One region of the Synechococcus sp. CB0101 genome, then DNA from elsewhere that is predicted to be linked to it. Evidence: predicted binding sites of a transcription regulator. Region 1 holds the regulator's gene; each other region holds the start of a gene.
What was found. The regulator NtcA, encoded in region 1, controls nitrogen genes in cyanobacteria. The targets are predictions, from matches to a motif close to GTANCNNNNGNTAC.
Positions count from the first base shown of each region.

Region 2: CB0101_RS00635 (DUF4278 domain-containing protein) is a predicted target of NtcA. The motif match lies at 4,285-4,298, and genes of this name have one in related genera.
Region 3: CB0101_RS07980 (anthranilate phosphoribosyltransferase family protein) is a predicted target of NtcA. The motif match lies at 2,178-2,191, and genes of this name have one in related genera.

Region 1 covers NZ_CP039373.1:1,841,723-1,847,828, forward strand. The annotation lists gene pth (aminoacyl-tRNA hydrolase) at 1-47, shown strand, start outside; gene CB0101_RS09825 (DUF3146 family protein) at 59-316, shown strand; gene CB0101_RS09830 (polyamine oxidase) at 325-756, opposite strand; gene CB0101_RS09835 (DUF3084 domain-containing protein) at 753-1,910, opposite strand; gene ntcA (global nitrogen regulator NtcA) at 1,949-2,689, opposite strand; gene rph (ribonuclease PH) at 2,754-3,488, opposite strand; gene CB0101_RS09850 (cob(I)yrinic acid a,c-diamide adenosyltransferase) at 3,611-4,234, shown strand; gene dcd (dCTP deaminase) at 4,234-4,827, shown strand; gene thyX (FAD-dependent thymidylate synthase) at 4,831-5,553, opposite strand; gene CB0101_RS09865 (thioredoxin domain-containing protein) at 5,614-6,106, opposite strand, start outside.
Region 2 covers NZ_CP039373.1:104,859-110,964, forward strand. The annotation lists gene CB0101_RS00605 (hypothetical protein) at 1-937, shown strand, start outside; gene CB0101_RS00610 (hypothetical protein) at 890-1,381, opposite strand; gene CB0101_RS00615 (hypothetical protein) at 1,378-1,668, opposite strand; gene CB0101_RS00620 (hypothetical protein) at 1,811-2,695, shown strand; gene CB0101_RS00625 (carbonic anhydrase) at 2,664-3,281, opposite strand; gene CB0101_RS00630 (DUF1345 domain-containing protein) at 3,392-4,015, shown strand; gene CB0101_RS15165 (hypothetical protein) at 4,019-4,165, opposite strand; gene CB0101_RS00635 (DUF4278 domain-containing protein) at 4,382-4,483, shown strand; gene CB0101_RS00640 (nuclear transport factor 2 family protein) at 4,550-4,987, opposite strand; gene CB0101_RS00645 (chlorophyll a/b-binding protein) at 5,043-5,258, shown strand; gene CB0101_RS00650 (chlorophyll a/b-binding protein) at 5,322-5,558, opposite strand; gene CB0101_RS00655 (chlorophyll a/b-binding protein) at 5,563-5,706, opposite strand; gene CB0101_RS00660 (hypothetical protein) at 5,887-6,081, shown strand; gene CB0101_RS00665 (hypothetical protein) at 6,053-6,106, opposite strand, start outside.
Region 3 covers NZ_CP039373.1:1,471,827-1,477,932, reverse strand. The annotation lists gene CB0101_RS07995 (molybdopterin oxidoreductase family protein) at 1-154, shown strand, start outside; gene CB0101_RS07990 (nitrate reductase associated protein) at 115-579, opposite strand; gene CB0101_RS07985 (hypothetical protein) at 821-1,030, shown strand; gene CB0101_RS07980 (anthranilate phosphoribosyltransferase family protein) at 1,033-2,118, opposite strand; gene cynS (cyanase) at 2,342-2,803, shown strand; gene CB0101_RS07970 (hypothetical protein) at 2,860-3,657, opposite strand; gene CB0101_RS07965 (formate/nitrite transporter family protein) at 3,661-4,551, opposite strand; gene CB0101_RS07960 (hypothetical protein) at 4,619-4,753, opposite strand; gene CB0101_RS07955 (ferredoxin--nitrite reductase) at 4,840-6,106, opposite strand, start outside.

The sequences.
Region 1 (6,106 bases):
TTGTGGCGCCGGCTGCCGCCAAGCTGGCGGAAGCACCGCTGGGCTGAGGAGCGCCGTTGTGAGTCGCTTACCCACCACCACGGCTCAGCTGCGGGTCCTGCAGCAGAGCTTCAGCCAGCGTCTGCTGGAAGGAGAGGTGAGTGCGGGCGGCTTCCAGTGGACGTTCAGTTGGTTTTTTGATCGCGGCGAGTTGCTGGTGGAGCCATCTCTGGGCCGCGCCCTGATCCACGATGCGCTGTTGCGCTTTCTGCTCAAGGCCGACTACCAGCTTGAGCCGGGTGGGGACTACGCCTTCACCGTGCGGGCCAAGTTTTAGAGCGCGATTCAACGGTTGAGCAGCTCAAGGTCTCGGCTGCGGCTCAGCGCCCGGCCAAGCTGGCGCTCAATCAGCAGTTGGGCCACCACATCGTCCACATCCCGGGGGGGCAGGCGCAGGCCGGGGGGGAGCCATCGCCGCCAGCCGCGGGCTGGCTCCAGCTGCCAGTAGCGCTCCCGAGCAGCGAGGGTGGTGCCCGCCTCAGGGATCAACTGCACCCGCAGCTGATGGGTGCGGAGCCACTGCTGCCAGGGCCGGCTGCCGGTGCCATCTCCCAGCAGCACGGTTGTGCAGCCAGGGCTTTGCGCCCACTCCAACAGCAGTGCTTGGCAGCGCTCGGGCGGTAGAACGCCGGCGGCTTTCACCTGCAGCGTTTCCGTGTCGGCCAGCACCAGGCCGCATTTGCTCAGGCCTGGATCGATGGCGGCGAGATGGTTCACCGCGCGACCGCCCGCAGTTCAACGGCCACCGGATCCACCAGATCGCTGTTGCGCAGCGAGATCGCCTGCAGTTGCACCACCTGGCCGGCGGGTCGGTTGGTGAGCGAAGCCGTGAGTTGATTCACGCTGGCTGCATCGAACTGAAGGCCGCTGGCCAAGCTGCCGGCCCGCTGCACGGTGTTGTAGGCCGCGGCGAGCAGCAGATTGAGGCGGCTACGCACCTGCTCTGGGCTGCGTTCATCGCCTTCCAGCACGGTGGTGGCCAACTGTTCCCCCGCTTTCACCACCTGCTTGTTGCGGCGCACATCGGGGAAGGCCACCACCTGGCGTTCGCCCTTGAGCACATTGGCGGCGGAGATCAGGCTCACGACCCAATCGCCTCGTTTGCTGAGGATGCCCTCGAGCTTGGTGATGTCACTGCGGGGGACCAACAGCATCTGCCGGTTGGGGGGCTGCCCGGGCAGCACCCGCTGGAACACGTTGATGTTGGTTTGGCGTAGCAGCGCTTCGATCACCACCTTGGCCTGATCAGGGCTTTGGATCCGCACCTTGGCGATCTCCAGCGGTTGGCCGCTGCTGATCACCACATCACCGCGCCGCAGGGCGATCAGGTTGGTTTCCAGCTGCTGTAGCTCTTTGGCCGAGGCGCTGATCCGCGTGTTCAGCCGTGCCAGCTCCTCGCGGTTGCGGCGGATATCGGCATCTTTGGTGCCGATTTCGCGGCTGAGCTGATCGCGTTCCTGCTCCAGTTGCCGGCGTTGTTGCAGCAGGGGGGCCAGCTCCTTGCGCAGGGAAGCGGCCTGGGCTTCGACCATGCCGAGCTGGCTGCGGGCTTCCTGGCGGCCCTGCTCGGCGGCATTCAGCTCGCTCTGGCTGCGCTCAAGGGCCTCACGGCCTTCGCGGAGGCGCCGCTCCAATTGGTCGAGCTCAAACAGTCCGGTGCGCAGCCGATCGCTCACCAGCAGCATCAGGCCAAGCGAGATGGCGCTGATCAGGCTGCCGGTGAGCACCGTGATCACCACGGCCGTACGACGCGGCCGCATCCCGAGCAGGCTGAGGCGCGCCTTGCCCACCTTGGAACCAAGCCGATCGCCGAGGGTGGAGAGCACTCCACCCAGCAACAGCAGCGCCAGGATCAACAGCCAGCCCGACACAACCTTGCGCGACGACGCTCAGTATCGGTGGACAGCGCTCAGCTGAATCGCTTAGCCAGGGCAAGCGGATCAAACACCGTGATCTTTTTGCGGTCGATCTGCACGAGGCCCGCGTTGCGTAGATCCCCAAGCAGGCGGGTGATCGTCACCCGGGTGGATCCGATCGCTTCGGCGATCGCCTGGTGGGAGAGGCGCAGATCAATCGTGATCCCTTCGCTGGTGGGCACCCCGAAATCACGGCAAAGCACCAGCAGAAAGCTCACCAGTCGCGACGACATGTCGCGGTGGGTGAGGGTTTCGATCATGGTTTCGGTCTGCAGGATGCGTGAGGAGAGGCCCTGCAGCATCAGCAGCCCCACGCTGGCGTCAAGCTCGATTGCCTTGCGCACCGAGGCGGCCGGGGCCGTGACCATCTCCACGCGGGTGAACGCCACAGCGTGATAGAAGCGATCCGAGCGCTGGCCGGTGAGCAGCGAGAGCACCCCGAACAGGCTGTTTTCCCGCAGCAGGGCCACGGTGATCTCCTCGCCCGACTCGTAAACGCGCGAGAGGCGAACGGCGCCGCGCCGCAGCAGGTACACCTTCTCGGCGGGATCGCCCGGGAAGAAGATGGTTTTGCCGCGCTCCACCGTTTCGGTGGTGCTGCCATTCAGGCCGCGGATCACATCCAACAGCGTGGCGTTGGAGGCAACGGGAGATCCCGCCACCGGGGTGAGCCCTGCGGCGCCGGTGGTCGGGCTTTGGGAGTAGCGGCTGAAGCCTGGTTGGGCGCCGACCATAACGGCGGGGCAATTTGAGGCGGACCCTACGGATCACCCCTGCGGGCTCTTGTAGTGATTGACACTATTTCGGGGCTTGCTCCAGCGCCTGCAGCTGACTATGCCGAAGTAGCTGCAGGCCTTCGTCGGCCAAATCGAGCAGCTGGTTGAGTTGCTGCCGTGAGAAGGGAGCTCCTTCGGCGGTGCCCTGCACCTCCAGCAGTTGCCCCTGGCTGTTCATCACCACGTTGAGGTCCACCTCGGCGCGGCTGTCCTCGCTGTAGTCGAGGTCGAGCAAGGCCTGGCTTCCCACCAGCCCCACCGACACCGCGGCCACTTGCTCCAGCATGGGGGTGCCGTTGAGAACGCCGCGGGCCTCAAGGCGCCGCAGCCCCAGGGCTAGGGCCGCCCAGGCCCCGGTGATCGATGCGCTGCGGGTGCCGGCATCGGCCTGCAGTACATCGCAGTCGATGTGGAGGCTGCGCTCGCCCAGGGCTTCGAGATCAAGGCAGGCCCGCAGGCTGCGGGCGATCAACCGCTGAATTTCCTGGGTGCGGCCTGAGAGCTTCATCAACTCCCGCGGCTGCCGGCTGGGGGTGCTGGCGGGGAGCAGGCGGTAGTCGGCGCTGAGCCAGCCCTTGCCGGATCCTTGGCGCCATTTCGGCACGTCCTCCTCGAGGCAAACGCTGCAGATCACCGCGGTGCGACCGGTGTGCACGGTGACGGAGCTCAGGGCAAAGCCCATCGGATCCCAGTCGAAGCGGGTCGGCCGCAGGTCGCTCGGGCTGCGGCCATCGCTGCGGGACGGGGCTGCGGGCATGGGTTGGGCCTGGATCTGCGTTGGCTCGATGGTACGGGTGTTTGCACTACAGGTAGTGGCTGATGCTTGCCCATCGGTTCGCCACCGCTACATTCAGGATTCAGCGCGGCGGCACAGCGGAGATGACGGCGAGCATTGCAGCCCTTCCCGGCAGTGGCTCCAGCGGCCCCTTTCGGCCTGGCCACCGGGCTGCCGGCGGTGGGCGTGCCGTCAGCTCGGCATCGTCTGTAGCTGGACGCAGCCTGCGGCTGGTGGCACAGCAGGAAGGCTTGCTGCAGGTGCACACCGCTCCCTTCCGCGGCAGTTTCAGCGGAGTGTTCAGTCAGGCCCTGCGCAGTGCCGGCCTCGGCAGCCGCGTGTTGATCAGCCAGTTCCTCAAAGGGGGTGTTGATCAAGGGCTGGAGCGCAGCGTCTGGCTGTGCGGACGGCTGCAGTGGCTGAGACCGGCCGTGGTCAGCTGCCTGGCGGAGCCGGCCGCAGCCGATCAGGCCGGTGCTGCGGATCGCGAGGCTGTGCGCGACGTATGGACCTTCACCCGCGAGCAGATGCTGGCGGGACAGCTGGATCAGCTGGTGCTCGATGAGCTGGGCCTGGCTGTCGAGCTCGGCTTTCTGGAGGACGCTGAGGTGCTGGCCGCCCTCGAGCAGCGCCCCTCCCACCTGGATGTGATCCTGACGGGGCCTTCCATGCCCAGCGCTCTACTGGCGATGGCGGATCAGGTCACGCAGCTGCGCCGAGGTTTCTGATGCTCAAGAACGACCGCTGGATCAACGAGCAGGCTGCGGCCGGCATGCTCGAGCCCTTCCAGCCCAAGCTGGTGCGCCACCTGGATCCGGATAACGGCGCCCAGCCGGTGCTGAGTTTTGGCTGCTCCTCCTATGGCTACGACCTGCGCCTCTCGCCCCAGGAATTTCTGATCTTCAAGCATGTGCCGGGCACGGTGATGAACCCCAAGCGGTTCAATCCGGCCAACCTCGAGCCGGCGCCTTTGCACCGCGACAACGACGGCGACTACTTCATCCTCCCGGCCCATTCCTATGGGCTCGGCGTGGCGCTGGAGAAGATGAAGGTGCCAGCCAACATCACAGTGATCTGTCTCGGCAAGAGCACCTATGCCCGGCTGGGAATCATCGTGAACACCACGCCAGCGGAAGCCAGCTGGGAAGGGCACCTCACCCTCGAGTTCAGCAACTCTTCGGGAGCTGATTGCCGCATCTATGCCAACGAAGGCATCTGCCAGCTGCTCTTCTTCGAAGGCGATCCCTGCGAAACCACCTACCAGGACCGCGCCGGTAAATACCAGCACCAGCCCGAGCGGGTCACCCTCGCCAAGGTTTAAGGCTCACGGTGCGAGCCGAGCCTTATGCAAACGGCTCTTCTCGTACCAGGCGGCGATCTCCGGCGCCCACGCCTGCATGTGCGGCCACATCAGATCGCAGAGCACCCGGATCTCCTCCTGGGCATCGAGCTTTGCCCGCAGATCCATGAAGTGCAGGAACGCCCGCAGCGAGAAGCTCACCACGAAGTGTTGGCGGTAGTCGAAGGGGAGGATGCCGCGGGCGTGCTCCTCGGCGAAGCCGGCCGCAAGCATGTCGCGGTAGCGCTCGGCAGCCAGCCGGCAGAGCTCGAGATCCTTGCTGCGCTCTTCAGCGGTGTAGGCGTATTTCTTGCCCTGGCGATCGCTGTAGTGGCCCTCGGGGCGCAGATAGAACACCTCCTCCAGCTCGAGCTCGCCGTTGGCGGCTCTGCAGATGCGATCTCCCGTGTAACGCATCGATTGCACATCGAAGCTCACCCCGACCCGGTGGGTTCGGGCCTGTTGCATCACCGAATGGGGGAACCAGCCCACATTGAGCACGATCTGAGCGTGCTCGAGCGGTCCGTAATGGCCCCGTTCACCGGACAGCAGGCGCTTCACGCAGATCTCGCCGGCTTTGCTTTCATCGGGCCATTCGGCGCGATCGGCGGCCACGAAGCCCTCGCTGTAGTCCTGGTGCATCGCGGCGTAGATGCACTGCTGCGGGTTGGGGGTGGCGGCGATCAGCTCAACCCGGAAGCGGTTCATGGGGAAGGTGCCGGCGCCCGCCGGACTGCGGTGGCTGCAGGGTAGGCGGGGTTGGCTGGATCAGCCGTGGCTGCGCGGACCAGCCATCGGGGTTGCCGCCAGGGTGGGTTGCAGGCTGCTCTGGCTGGCAAGGCCCGCCAGCTGCGGCAGCGGTGTCGCCGCGATCAGGGCTGTGGTGAGTGCTTCGAGCTCCGGTTTGCTGCGGGCCCCGAGGGCTCGGCCGATCGGTTCGCCGGAGGCATTGAACAGTTCCAGCTGGGGGATGCCGTTCACCTCATAACGATCTACCTCCGGCTGCCAGCGCGGGTTGTCGACATTGAGGAGCACCACGTCGAGTTCGCCATGGTGTTGCTGCTCGATCGTCTCCATCGCGGGTGCCATGGCTTGGCAGGCCTCACACCAGTCGGCATAGAACTCCACCAGGGTGGGGCGTCCGTCCCCCAGCGCTACCGAAAGATCGAGGGATTGGCGCGCCAGCTTCTCCAACGGTGCGGCGGGTTGGAGGCCGCCCCGCAGGGCGAACAGGGCCAGAGCCAAAACGGCGCCCAGGGCG
Region 2 (6,106 bases), 1.1 Mb from region 1:
TGGCGAACAGTGGTTGGATCCGGCTATCCCAGCTGGCTCACTGCGGGCGTATGCGGCGGTTCCTTACGCCCTGAATCTCTGGCAGGACCTACAGCCGCGCCTGGATGCTTGGTTGCAGTTGCTGCAGCTGCAGCAACTGGAGCCGCTGCTGGTTCCTCCCCTACCTGGGGTCGACATGCTCTTGCGCTGTTTGGCCTTGGCGGAGGCGCTGGATGAGGCCCTCAGCCAGGAGCGCCCGCTCACCGTGCTGCTCCCCGCCCCCGGAGAAGCTCTGGCGTTGCTGGAGCTGGCCCGCACCGGTCCCGCTCTGGTGGAGTCGTTGCTGGAACCCCTGCTGACCTGGTGGGATCAAACCCGCCAGAGCCTTGCCAGCCTCGAGCTGGTGTTGCGTTTGAAGTTGCCGTCTTCAGAGAGCCTGCGGCTCGATCCGCGCTGGCGTCAGCGCCTCGAGCGGATGGCGGAGTTGCTGGCACCCCAGGCGCCCTGGCAGCTCAGCCTGGTGCTGGAGTGCAGCGATCCCCAAGCTCGGATGTTGCGCCAACGCTTCTGCAGCATCAGCCTGCGAGGTTTGCTGCCCAGTCGGGTCGGATTGCATGGCATGGCGGCTGCAGCCGTCGTGGACCATCCCCCCAGCTGGTGGCTTCAGGATCTGCAGGCCATGGTTGTGCCGGCAGCACCAGAGGCGTCGGCGTTGGAGGGTTTCCTCAAGCAGCGTCCCTGTGAAGCGCGTGCACACCTCGATCCGGAGGGCGGCCGTTGGCTGGTGCCGATGCCAGGGGTCGAGAAAGATCAGCTCGACGTTCAGCAAATCGGCACCGAGATGGTGCTGATGAGCGCTGGGCAACGTTGTGTGATCAGCCTTCCGGAGAGCTTCAAGGGGCAGCAGTGCTCAGGTGCTCGGTTGGAGCAGGGATGGCTGGAGCTCCGCTTCGGCTGAGTCGCCTTGTTCAGGCTTGGGGGCAGGACGCCAACCCAGCCACCAGGCCAACAGAAAAAACGGCGTGCCGGGAAGGATGGGCAAGGCCCAACCGGCTACAGCCAGAGCCATCAACACCTTGATCGACCCCTGGCGGGTTTGTCCCAACCAGCGATCCATCGCTGTGAGCGGGAGGGCCGGTCCATGCAGATCCGGTGCCACTACGGCCGCATGAACCAGGCCGGCCACCAAGGCCGGACAGAGACGTTGCTCCTCGTGGCAGGTGACCACCAAGCCGTGCCGATGGGCGGAAGCCCTGACCAACCCGCTGGGTTCCAGCTCCTGCAGGGCGGTTTGGATCAGCAGCAGCCGCTCGGCGCTCAGGGGAGCCGCAGAATCAAACCGGAGCCGGTGGGGCAGCTGATGGCGAATGGTCAGCACCCCATCGGTCCGGATTGAGCTCACTTCGTGCTGGTGCGGGATTGAGCCAGGTCGGCCTTGGCTTCGGCCAGAACGTCGGTGAAGCTTTCGCCCACTTCGGCCAGGCCACGGCTGATCCCCTTCACGGCGCCGGAGGTTTTATCGGCCACCACCAGGCCGATCTTCAGACCCTGCTTGGTGATGGAGCGGCCGGTGCCGCTCACCGCACCGGTGATCTTGCTGTCTTTGCCGGCCACGGCGGCAACCACCGGAGCCAGGGCCATCAGGCCCGCGCCCAAGCCAAAGGCCAGCAGAGTTTCCAGCTCGAGCATGACGAACCAAAGAAGGCACTTGGGCGAAATTTAACGCCCGTGCCTTGAAGATGCCCCCCAATCGCCTCAGCTTGAGCAGCATGGTGTGTGCTCAATGACAACGATGGGGGAGGCGTCCATGAGCTCAGCCCAGCTTCAGCTCATGCATGCCACAAACCAGCGGCTGCGCCTCCGCTACAGCGAGCTGATGCCGGACGCCGCGCTGGAGGCATTGATCGCTGCGCTGTGGGGCCAGCCGTGGGTGCATGCGTTGCAGCAGAGGAGGGCTAGCCGAAGCCTGGTGCTGGAGCTCGAGCCGGGGTGTACGCCGGTGCGATGGCATCTCGCTCTGGCTGATCTGGGCTGTGGCTTGGTCGATCGGCGCCGCACCGAGGCGCCGATCGATTCACCTTGGGTGCGAATGGTGCGCCAGATGGGCGGCAACATCATGGGAGCGGCTGTTGGCCAGGTGCTGCTGGGTGGCGGCGGCGCTGCGCTGGGTGCGTGGTTGTTGGGAGCACGCGGAGCCGTGATGGGTGGTGCCTGCGGCGCCTTGTTGGGTTCGGTGGTGGGTTCTGTGGCCGGTGGTGAGCTGGCCGATGGCGATAGCCCCTTGCGCAAGGGTGATTTGGGTTCGGTCTCGATGCGCAAGCTCGGAGGAAAACTGGGGGAAGAGGCGGGTTGGAGCACCGGGGCCGCCATTGGTGCCGCCCTGGCGGGCCCAGCTGGTGCCGTGGCAGGTATGACGCTGGGTTCGATGGTGGCCGGCCAGGCGGTGGAAGATCTGATCGCCAGCCATGGGCGCGACCGCCAGGTGGGCCGCGTCAGTTGGCTGGTGCGGCTTGGGGAAGATCAAGCCGGTGAGCGGGCCAGCGAGGCCCTGCTGGGAGGGCTCGGGCGCGGCCTCAGTGGTGGGCAGGAGTGGGGGGCGCAACTCGGCACCCGTCTGGGTGGATCCCTCGGCCGCAAGATCGATTGGGCCAGCAGTTGGAGTCGTCACCAGCTGGTGAGTCGAATCAAGCCCCGTGTTGCACCCCCAGCCAGTTGATCCCCAGGTTGTGCAGCTCAAAGCAGGCGGCGTGAACCTCCAGTTGGCCGCCCTTGATGCGCTCGCGCAGCAGAACACTGCTGTTAATCAGTTCGCGTGCGGTGACCTCAGCGTGTAGCGCGTAGGCATGGACGAGATCGGAGGCCGGTTCAAAGGTCAGCCCGGCTCCTTTGAGGCCATTGCGGATGTGGCCCACGTGGTCCATGAGGGTTGGGGTGAGCAGATGCTCCGGTGTGCAGGCGGCGCCGACAGCGCCACAGCCGACGTGACTCATCACCAGCACCACCGGCACCTGAAGGGCCTCCACCGCGTATTCCACCGACGCCAACGTTCCCGGGGTGGAGGAATTGCCGGCATTGCGGATCACAAACAGATCACCGAATCCGCTGTCGAAGATCAGCTCCACGGCCACGCGTGAATCCGAGCAGGTGAGCACCGCGGCATGGGGCGCCTGACCTTGTTCCAGCTCATGCAGGCGGGCTTCCGTGGCGTGCGGGTGGATTGACTCCGCCTGTTGAAAGCGTTGGTGCCCCTCCTGCAGTTCACGGATGACCTGGGCTGGTGTGGGGGTGGAGTTCTGGGTCACGTGCGTTCGGCTGGCATGGCTCTGAATTGTGGTTAGTGTGCCGCTGCAAGGCCTTTCGTGCTGTGAGCCGAACACATCCAGCCTGTTTTAGGGATGGCAGCCGCTTTGTCATGGCGCTGTTGGTCGGCACCGTGGTGAGTGTTGCGCTCTCCAAGGCGCTGCGGCTTCAAGAAGCGTTTCCAGTTGGATTCCTGGCCGCCATTGTGTTCGATCAAACGCGCTTTTTTCTGGAAGCGTTTCGGATTAACGCCGAGCAGACCCGTGAGATTTTTGGGCGTTGGCTGCCCAGCCGTGCGCTGTTGTTGGAGCGCACGGTGATTTTCACCTTCATCAGCGTTGGTTTGCTGAGCCTGTGTGTGCGTGATGTGCATAATCCCACTTCAACGCTCCCCCAGGACTGGCGCACGTTTATTTATTTCGCGGCACTGTTTGCTGTGTGGCTGCAGATGCACAATGGTTTTAGCATCTATTACGCCAAGAAATATTTCAAGCTCAACCCGGCTCCTGCTGCGGATGGTCCCGACCCCCAGGGCTTCGTCTTTGCGGGCTCGGATGAGCCGGAGTTCACCGACTTCCTTTATGTCTCCTATGCCGTGGGGCTCACCTACGCCATGAGTGATACCAACCTGGAAGACAGCTCGACCCGGCGAGTCGTGCTCTTTCACTCGGTGGTGAGCTTTCTCTTCTATTCCACGGTGATTTCAGCGGTGATCAATCTGTTCACCTCGGGTTGAAGCTCAGATCCCCAGCGACCGCAGCCAGGCTCCGATGCCGCTGTGGGTCATGGGCACCTCCATGTTGCGATCGAGGAACCACAAGTAGCCAGCCGCCGCATTGAGGGCCAGCACCAGCGCCCACACGCGCCAGCCTTCAGGGAGTTTCATCGCGCTCGGCTTGTCGTTCATCGGCGGCAACGTTAAGAAATCCTTGCTTTTGCGGCCTGGGCCTGCCATTGGTAGCCGCGTGAACTTCAGCCATGCTCGCCGAGCCGCAGAGTGTGCTCGTAGCAACCGCTACCAAAACGTTCACCTCGCCCCGGCGAGGCGCAGTTCGATCCAGGCCATGGAACGGGGACCTGGACTTGCCTGTGAACACCGACCATGACTCTCACCTACCGCGGCCAGAAGTACGAGCAGAACAAGCAGGCTGCTCCCCAGCAGCACACTGCTCTGCAGTACCGCGGCGTTCGCTACCAAAAGTGATCGCCACCTAGTGGAACTTCAAAAGCCCCGCCAAAGCGGGGCTTTTTTGTGTCTGCTCTGCTGGTCTCAGTCCACAAAGCGCTTGTACAGCCAGCGCACGAAGCCACCGATCACCGGCACGGGCGCAAACGTGGGACCCACGAAATCGAAATAGTCGCGGTGATCCACGATCAGCCCAGCGTCGTTGAACAGCACGCGTGTGGTGCCGGGGTAGATGAATTCGATGCCTTTGATCTTGAGGCCCATCTCCCACTCCACAAAGGCGGTGTTGCCGTCCATCGCGATCGCCCCGGGCCTGAGAACCACGTCATCGCAGCGGCGTAGCAAGCCCTCCTGGGCGGCCAGGTAGGCGTTCAGTCCCTTCTGTTTCTGAGTGGGATCTTCGAACACCACGTCGTCGCTGTAGGCCTGGCGCCATTGCTGTTCCGTGGGCGCGGGCGCTCCATAGGGCTTGGTGAACAGGGCGCGCAGCTGGGAGATGTCCACGATGTCGAGCGACGACATTCATTGTGGCGCGCCTGTTCAGGGCATAGCCTCGCGGTCGCTCACCAGGTGATCTGTGGCCAAGCCCGACTATCTCTACGAACCACACGAAGCGTTTGGCGAGGGGTTGACCACCCGCCGGCCCTGGAACACCACAGCCTTGGCTGGAGTCGAGCGCTTGAACGGTCGCGTCGCGATGCTCGGGTTTGCGGCAGCCGTGGTGGGTGAGTGGATCACGGGCCATGGCCCAGCGGGGCAAGTGTTGGATCTGCTGCGCTGGTACCTCTCCTAAGCGCAATAAAAAGCCCCAGGCTTTCGCCTGGGGCTGATGAAACCGGATCAAGGTGCCGGTGCTTCAGAAGCAGAAGGGTAGGAACTGGGTCCGGCAGGCGGCATAGCCGTCCACCAGGGGACCGAGACCGATTTGGTGGGCGATACCCGCGCCTGTCAGCGCCTCGGTGAGGATGCCGATCACGATGCCGAGCATGGCAGCGCGGCCGTTGAACAGTTCAACGCGCTTCAGCTGTTCCATATGGATCTGCTGGGTGGCGCGATCCCAGTACCACTTCTCGTTGGCGGGGCTATTGGTCATGGCTTCAGCCCAGGCCGATCTGGGAAAGGATGCCCTGGCCGGTGAGCAGCTCGGTGCCGAGGCCGATCACGAAGCCGAGCATGGCGAGACGGCCGTTCCAGGTTTCGGCAAAGCCGACGAAACCGAAGCGAGCATTGGAGTCGGACATGAGACGTTACGGAACGTTTCAGCAACCGTAACGGATCGTGAACGATTTTGGGTCTGGGGTGGCCAAAGTCGTGTGAGCGGTTCAACACGCGCTCAAGGCGGCGCTGGGTCCTGGTGGCTCCCAGGGGTTCCCGCTGGACAGTGGATCGCGTGATCGCCGGCTAGAAGAGCGTTTTTGCGGATGAGCCCGATTTTTCCCTGCAAGGGATGCGGCACGTTCATCGAGCGCTCAACCCAGCACTACCGGCGGGTGAAGGGTCAGGTGTTGTGTTCCACCTGCTCGGATGCGCGGCAGGCGGAAGCAGCCCAGGCGCGGCCGGGGCTCTGGCGCCGCTTGCTTCAGCGGGTCAGCCGGCGGCGCGAAGGCGCGTGCTGATGCCAAGCCCCACTTCGATCGGCAC
Region 3 (6,106 bases), 370 kb from region 1:
CTCCAAGCAGCCCGAACTGAAGGCGACGGCCGTGGTGGTGGCCCCTGCTGTGTCGGTGGTGAAGCCGCTGGAGCAGAGCGAAGGGCGCTTGCAGCGTCTGCGGCGCCTGTTTCTTCAGGCGAGCACTTCGGAGAAAGCGGCCTCCAGGTTGTGATGATCGTGGCCAGGCCGGGCCAGTTTGCAGAGGGCGAAGCGCTCCAGTTCATTGAGCTCTTGCCACTGCTCAACGCCGAGGGCGATGTCCCGTTCGCTGGCGGCGGCCGCCACGTGTTCGGCCACGCTTGAGCCGAGTTGCCAGGCTTCGCCGCAAGCGGGCGGTAGGGGTTTGGCTTCCCCCTCGGCCATCGATCGGGTCAGGCTGCGGCAGTGCTCCGCCATGTCAGCGAGCGCTGCTGGTTGATCGTCCCAATCCACCAATTCCTGCCGCTGCGCCTGGCTCATGGCCAGCCAGTGGTTCAGCTTCAGCTTGAGGCCGATCAGATCCAACTTGCGGCGCACGCAGAGCGGAATGCAGCGCCAATTGCCCACAAAGTTTTGTTCGAAGTCGAAGCAGTGGTTGGCTGTTGGATTTGGTGTCATCGGTTGCCGCGCGGACAGCTCACTCCCACGACGATGCCTCCATTCAAGTGATCAAGCGATGCGCTTTGCGATTGCCCTGGGAATGAGCCTTGGGGTTTGCCATGGCTGGATCACATCGGATCAGCGTCAGTTGGCTCTTTCCAGCTGGGGTGTTGGTGCCGCCTCTGCAACGTTTCTCGCGCCGGCTGCTGGCACGGGCTGGGCCGAGTCTCCATAGTGACCGCAGTGATGCTTCGGTCTGATGGCCCTTCGTTCCTCGGCAGTTTCCACTGAGCGCAGCCCCATCACGGTGGCTGCTGGCTTTCTCGGCGCTTTTGTGGTCGCCTCCCTGGCGGTTCAGCTGGTGCGCAGCATGCAAACAGCGCAAACCGTTGTACCGGCTCAGGCCAGCGCCGTGCAGCCCGTGGTGGCCCATCAAGCCACCCTCTGGCAAGACCTCGGCAGCCGCTGAGTTCAGGCCTTAGGGCCTGCGTGTTCCCGGAGCTGCTGCAGGCGTTGCAAGACGGCGCCGCTCTGCAACAGCTCCCGCGCATGATCCAGACCGCTGGCCTGATCAGGGTCGAGGCCGGCTTGCCAGAGATAGGTGCCGGCATTCCAGAGCAGGGGATTCGCCAACTCACCTTGACCACCGAGTGCGGCCATCGCCTGGGATCCCCAGGTTTCGATCCCTTCCCAGAGGGGATCGTGGCCGAAGCAGCCATGGTCGCGCGGATGCAAGATTTGGCGCCCATCGCCACCGCTGCTGGGCCGACCCGTGACGCACGCCCGGCTGATGGGGAGATCGGTGCTGCCTTCCAGGCCTTTCACGGTGAGCACGTTGGTTTCGCCCGCCAGCTCCAGGGCTTGCCACGCTCTCGCTTCGGTCGGCGGATGCACAAATCCGCTCACCAGTAGGTGATCACCGTGGTGGGCCGTCCACATCAGTTCCAGGCTGGCCACCGGTGGCCGCTTGCCCAGATCTTCCCGGTAGCTGATCAGGGTTTCTGCGGCGGGGAAGTGGTCGGGCTGATGCACCAGAGCCAGCTGCAGCTGATCCAGTTGCAGCTGCACCCAGCTCAGGCTGCGGCCCCCGAGTGAGAGGCCCAGTGCCTCAAACAGCTCGACGGCGGTGACGCCGTATTTCACCGGCATGCGGCCGGCTCCCTGCAGCACCACGGGCAGCCCGGCTGAAGCCAGCACCAGAGCGGTCAGCGGGTAGATCGGTGCGGTGCGGGTGCGCCCATCGAAGGGCATCCCGAAACTGATGGCTGGTTGGCTGGTGCGCAGCTGGGGGCCGCGGCGCCTGTACACATCCAGCATCCCGGTGAGCTCCTGCGGCTCGGGCCGGCGGATGCGGTGGGCGATGAGGAAGGCACCGATCTGGGCAGGGCTGGCACCCCCATCCAGAATCAGCTCCATCGCATCGGCGGCCTCGTCGCGGCTCAGGCCACTGCTGGTGTGTTCGCCGCTGCCGATTTTGCGCAGATAGGTTTTGAAGCGTTCCTTGCTGGCAGCGCTGCACGAGCTGTCTGTGGTGGTGGCAGGGGCAGCGAGCGTCAAACGATTTCGCTAAAGCTGGGTCTCAACTGCGATTCTGCGCGCCGGAGGGACCGCTTCTGGTAGCGACCGCTACCAGATTGGAGTGGTCTTCGGTTGCAACGGCTGCATTGTTGAAGTCTTGGGTCGGGCGATTCTTGAACCCGGAACGGCGCTTCTTTTCTGAGCGTTCCGTTGCTGTTTTGCCGCGAATGCGGCTTTTGGTATGACTGTTACCCCCGCTGCAATGCCCTCCCTTGCGGCTCCCTCTCAGGCCACAATCACAGCCACGCTCATGGCGGCCAAGAAGGCCAAAGGTTTGAGCTTCGCTGACCTTGAGGCGGCGTTGGGTCGTGATGAAGTGTGGATCGCTTCTTTGTTCTACGGCCAGTCCACGGCATCGGCTGAAGAGGCCAGCAAGTTGGCTGAACTCCTGAGCCTTGATCCGGCGATCACCGAAGCACTGCAGGCCTATCCCACCAAGGGCGGTCTTGATCCTGTGATCCCCACAGATCCCCTGATCTACCGCTTCTACGAGATCATGCAGGTGTATGGCATGCCGCTCAAGGATGTGATTCAGGAGAAGTTCGGCGACGGCATCATGAGTGCGATTGATTTCACCCTCGATGTCGACAAAGTGGTTGATCCTGCTGGGGATCGTGTCAAGGTGACGATGTGCGGCAAGTTTTTGCCCTACAAAAAATGGTGAAGTAATCCTTCACCCAGCAAGCCCGCTTCGGCGGGCTTTTTTGATGTCTTGCTGAATCAGAGCGTCAGATCCTGCTCGCGCAGCTGTTGCTCCAGCCAGGTGCGATGACGCACCTGCGCCTGGAGTTGTCGCCGGATGCAGTGTTCCAGCGGTGTGTGCTGCAGCTGTCTCAAGCGTGCAATCAGCAGGCGGCAGCTGTCGTGGCTGGAGATGCAGCCCAGGGCCTGGATGGCTGTTTCCGCCACGCCGGGCAGCTGGTCGGCATCAATGCAGGAATCCAGAACGGCCAGAACTTCGGGTTCTTGGCGGCGTTGAAGGAGCCTCAACGTGGCAATCACCACCTCAACGCGCAGATCGCTCAGGAGGGGTTGGGTCAGCGTGAGGAACGCATCGGTGCTCAGGCTGCGGCTGCGGAAGGTGAGCAGGGCTAAGCCCGCCAGTCGCTCGGCTTGGGCGGGCGCGGTGAGGGCCGATTCAATGATGGCCAGATCAATCTCCTGGCTCCAGCAGGCCAGCGCTTCAAGCACGGCTGGGCGCAGGGGTCCTGCTGGGTCCAGCCACTGCAGCAGTTGATCCTTCGCTTGTGGGTGATGGCAGATGCCCAGGGCGCGGATCAGCGGAAGGCTGCACCCTCCATCGCAGCAGAGGTCCAAGATCAACGCAATCGCCCCGGGGCCGGCCATCCCCAGCCGCTCGCCAACAGCGAGGGCCAGATCGGGCTCGGCGATCCGGGGCAAGAGTTCAGCCAGTTCTTCTGGGCTGAGGGGTTGCCGCCGCCATCGACCCAGCCGGGCAGCGAGGTCCGCGTGCTCCTCAGGAGAGAGCACGCTGTTGGCAGCGGCAGTGGAGGGCATGGATCAGCGGGCGCCCAGTTCGGCGGCGAGCTCACGCTCGAGCTTCTCATCGTGCTCCTTGGGCAGCACGTTGGTGATCTTGGTGCGGTGGGTGCTGTAGAAGAGCATCCCGATGAACACCATTCCGCCCACGATGTTGCCGGCGGTGACCGGGATGAAGTTCCACACGATCACCTTGCTGAAGGGCACCCCGGAACCCAGCAGGGGGCCGGCGGTGTGCAGGAACTGATTCACCACGATGTGCTCCATGCCCATCGTTTGGAAAGCAGTGATGGGAAGCCAGCAGGCCAGAAGTTTGCCGGGCACGCTCTTGCTCACCAGAGCCATGGTCACGCCCAGGCAAACCAGCCAGTTCGCCACCACGCCACGCAGGAAGGCCAGGAAGAAACCTGTGCCCCCGAGGGCTTCGTATTTGGTCACCACGTTCAGCTTGTTGAGCTTGATGATCGTGGCTGCCACCACCTGCCAGCCTTTGCCGCCATCGGCAGCCGCCAGAGGTTCAACGGTGCCGGCGCTAGTGAGGCTGGCCCACATGATTAGGGCAACAACGGCTGTGCCGATGAAGTTGCCGATCCACACCCAGATCCAGTTGCGGAAGGTGGCACTCCAGCTGCTCTTGCCTGCCCAAACGCTCATGGGCAACAACGCAAAGTTGCCCGTGACCAGCTCCATGCCGAAGAGCACGATGCTGGCGAAGCCGAAGGGGAACAGCAACGATCCCAGGAAGGGCATGCCCGACTGTGCGGCCACAGTGAGAGCGAGGATCACGGCCAAGCCCAAGATTGCGCCGGAGTAGAAACCGCGGATCAGCAGGTTCTTCACGCTGACCGTGGCTTTCTTGCCGCCGGCGGCGATCATGCCGTCGACAAGTTCATTGGGTAGGACGTAGTCCATCTGTGATGCTGTTGCACTCATGGCTTGCGTTGCGCTGGTTTGGGTTGACTGGAACGAATGGCTGAATTCAGCCGCTGATGCGGTTCATCAGGCGTGAGAGGAGATCGCGGCTGTTGCGGCTGATCGGCGGTTTGTCCTGGCCGCTGCTGCTGAGCCAGTTCACAAAGCGAGAGAAGAGATCGCGTTGGTTGGAGGAAGGCATGGCGTGTGGAGGATGGGGGTGCGGCAGGCAGGGAGCCGGGCTTCAAAAGAGCAGCGCCGCGGCCGTGATCTGCGCGCCAGGACCGATCAGTGCTGGCGAGGCTTGGCGCCGAACTGCTCGATCAGCAGCTCCTTGAGCACCTGTTTCACCTCGCTGGCGGGTACGGCTTTGCGATGCAGTTCACCGATCTGAGGGTTGGCCCCCTGGGAGCCACCGACGGTGATGTCGTAGCCCTCGCCCATGCCGCCCTCAGGGTTGCGGGCTTTGGTGCCGGTGAGGCCAATGGCCCCCATGTAGGCCTGGCCGCAGGTGTTGGGGCAGCCGGTCCAATGGATCTTCAGCTCCTCGGCCAGCTCCAGCTCGCGGTCGAGTTCTTCGGCGGCGGTGAGGGCCTGATCCTTGGTGTTGGTGAGGGCGAAGCTGCAGTAGGTGTTGCCCGTGCAGCTCACGGTGCCGGCCGCCAGATGGCTCGGGGTCAGGCTGAAGCGCTGCAGCAGTGGCTCGGCCTGGAAGGCAGGGATTTGCTCGGAGGCGATCCCGCTGAGGATCACGTTCTGGTCTTCGGTGAGGCGGATGTCGCCGTCGCCATAGCGTTCCGCAAGCCCCGCCAGATCCTGGAAGTCGTCGGCCTTGAGGCGACCCACCGGCACGTGCAGGCCTGCGTAGTGCAGGCCTTCCTGCTTCTGGGCATGAATGCCGTAGTGGCTGCGGGGTTCGTGATCAAACACTGAGCCCGGGTCCGGGGTGAGCGGGCCGAAGCGCTCTTCCACCATCGAACGGAAGGCGTCGAGCCCAACCTGATCGAGATACAGGCGGAAGCGGCCTTTGGGGCGCTTGTCGCGCTCGCCGTTGTCGCGCCAGATCTTGATCACCGCTCCGGTGATGGCGCAGATCTGATCGGGGCGAACCCAGGCGTTGAGGGGAATGGCGTAGGCATTCATCTGCGAGGAGAGAATGCCGCCGATCCACACCCCAAAGCCCAGTTCACCGTTGCGCTCCACCGGGTGGAACACGATGTCGTTGTGGAGCAGGAAGTTGTCGCGAGCTCCGGCAACAGCGGTGTTCCACTTGCGCGGCAGGTTGGAGAATTCCGGATTGCCGGCGCGGTTGTTGGTGAGGTAGTTCTCCAGCTCAACCGTGTAAGGCCGCGTGTCCACGATTTCGTGGGGGTCGATGCCGGCAATGGGATTGCCGGTCACGTTGCGGGGGTTGTCGAAGGCGGATTGGATGGTGGTGAGCCCCACCTCCTGCAGACGGCTCAGAATCTCGGGGAGATCTTCCAGCAGAACACCGCGCAGCTGGATGTTCTGGCGGGTGGTGATATCGGCACTGCCGTTGGTGCCGTAGCGGGCC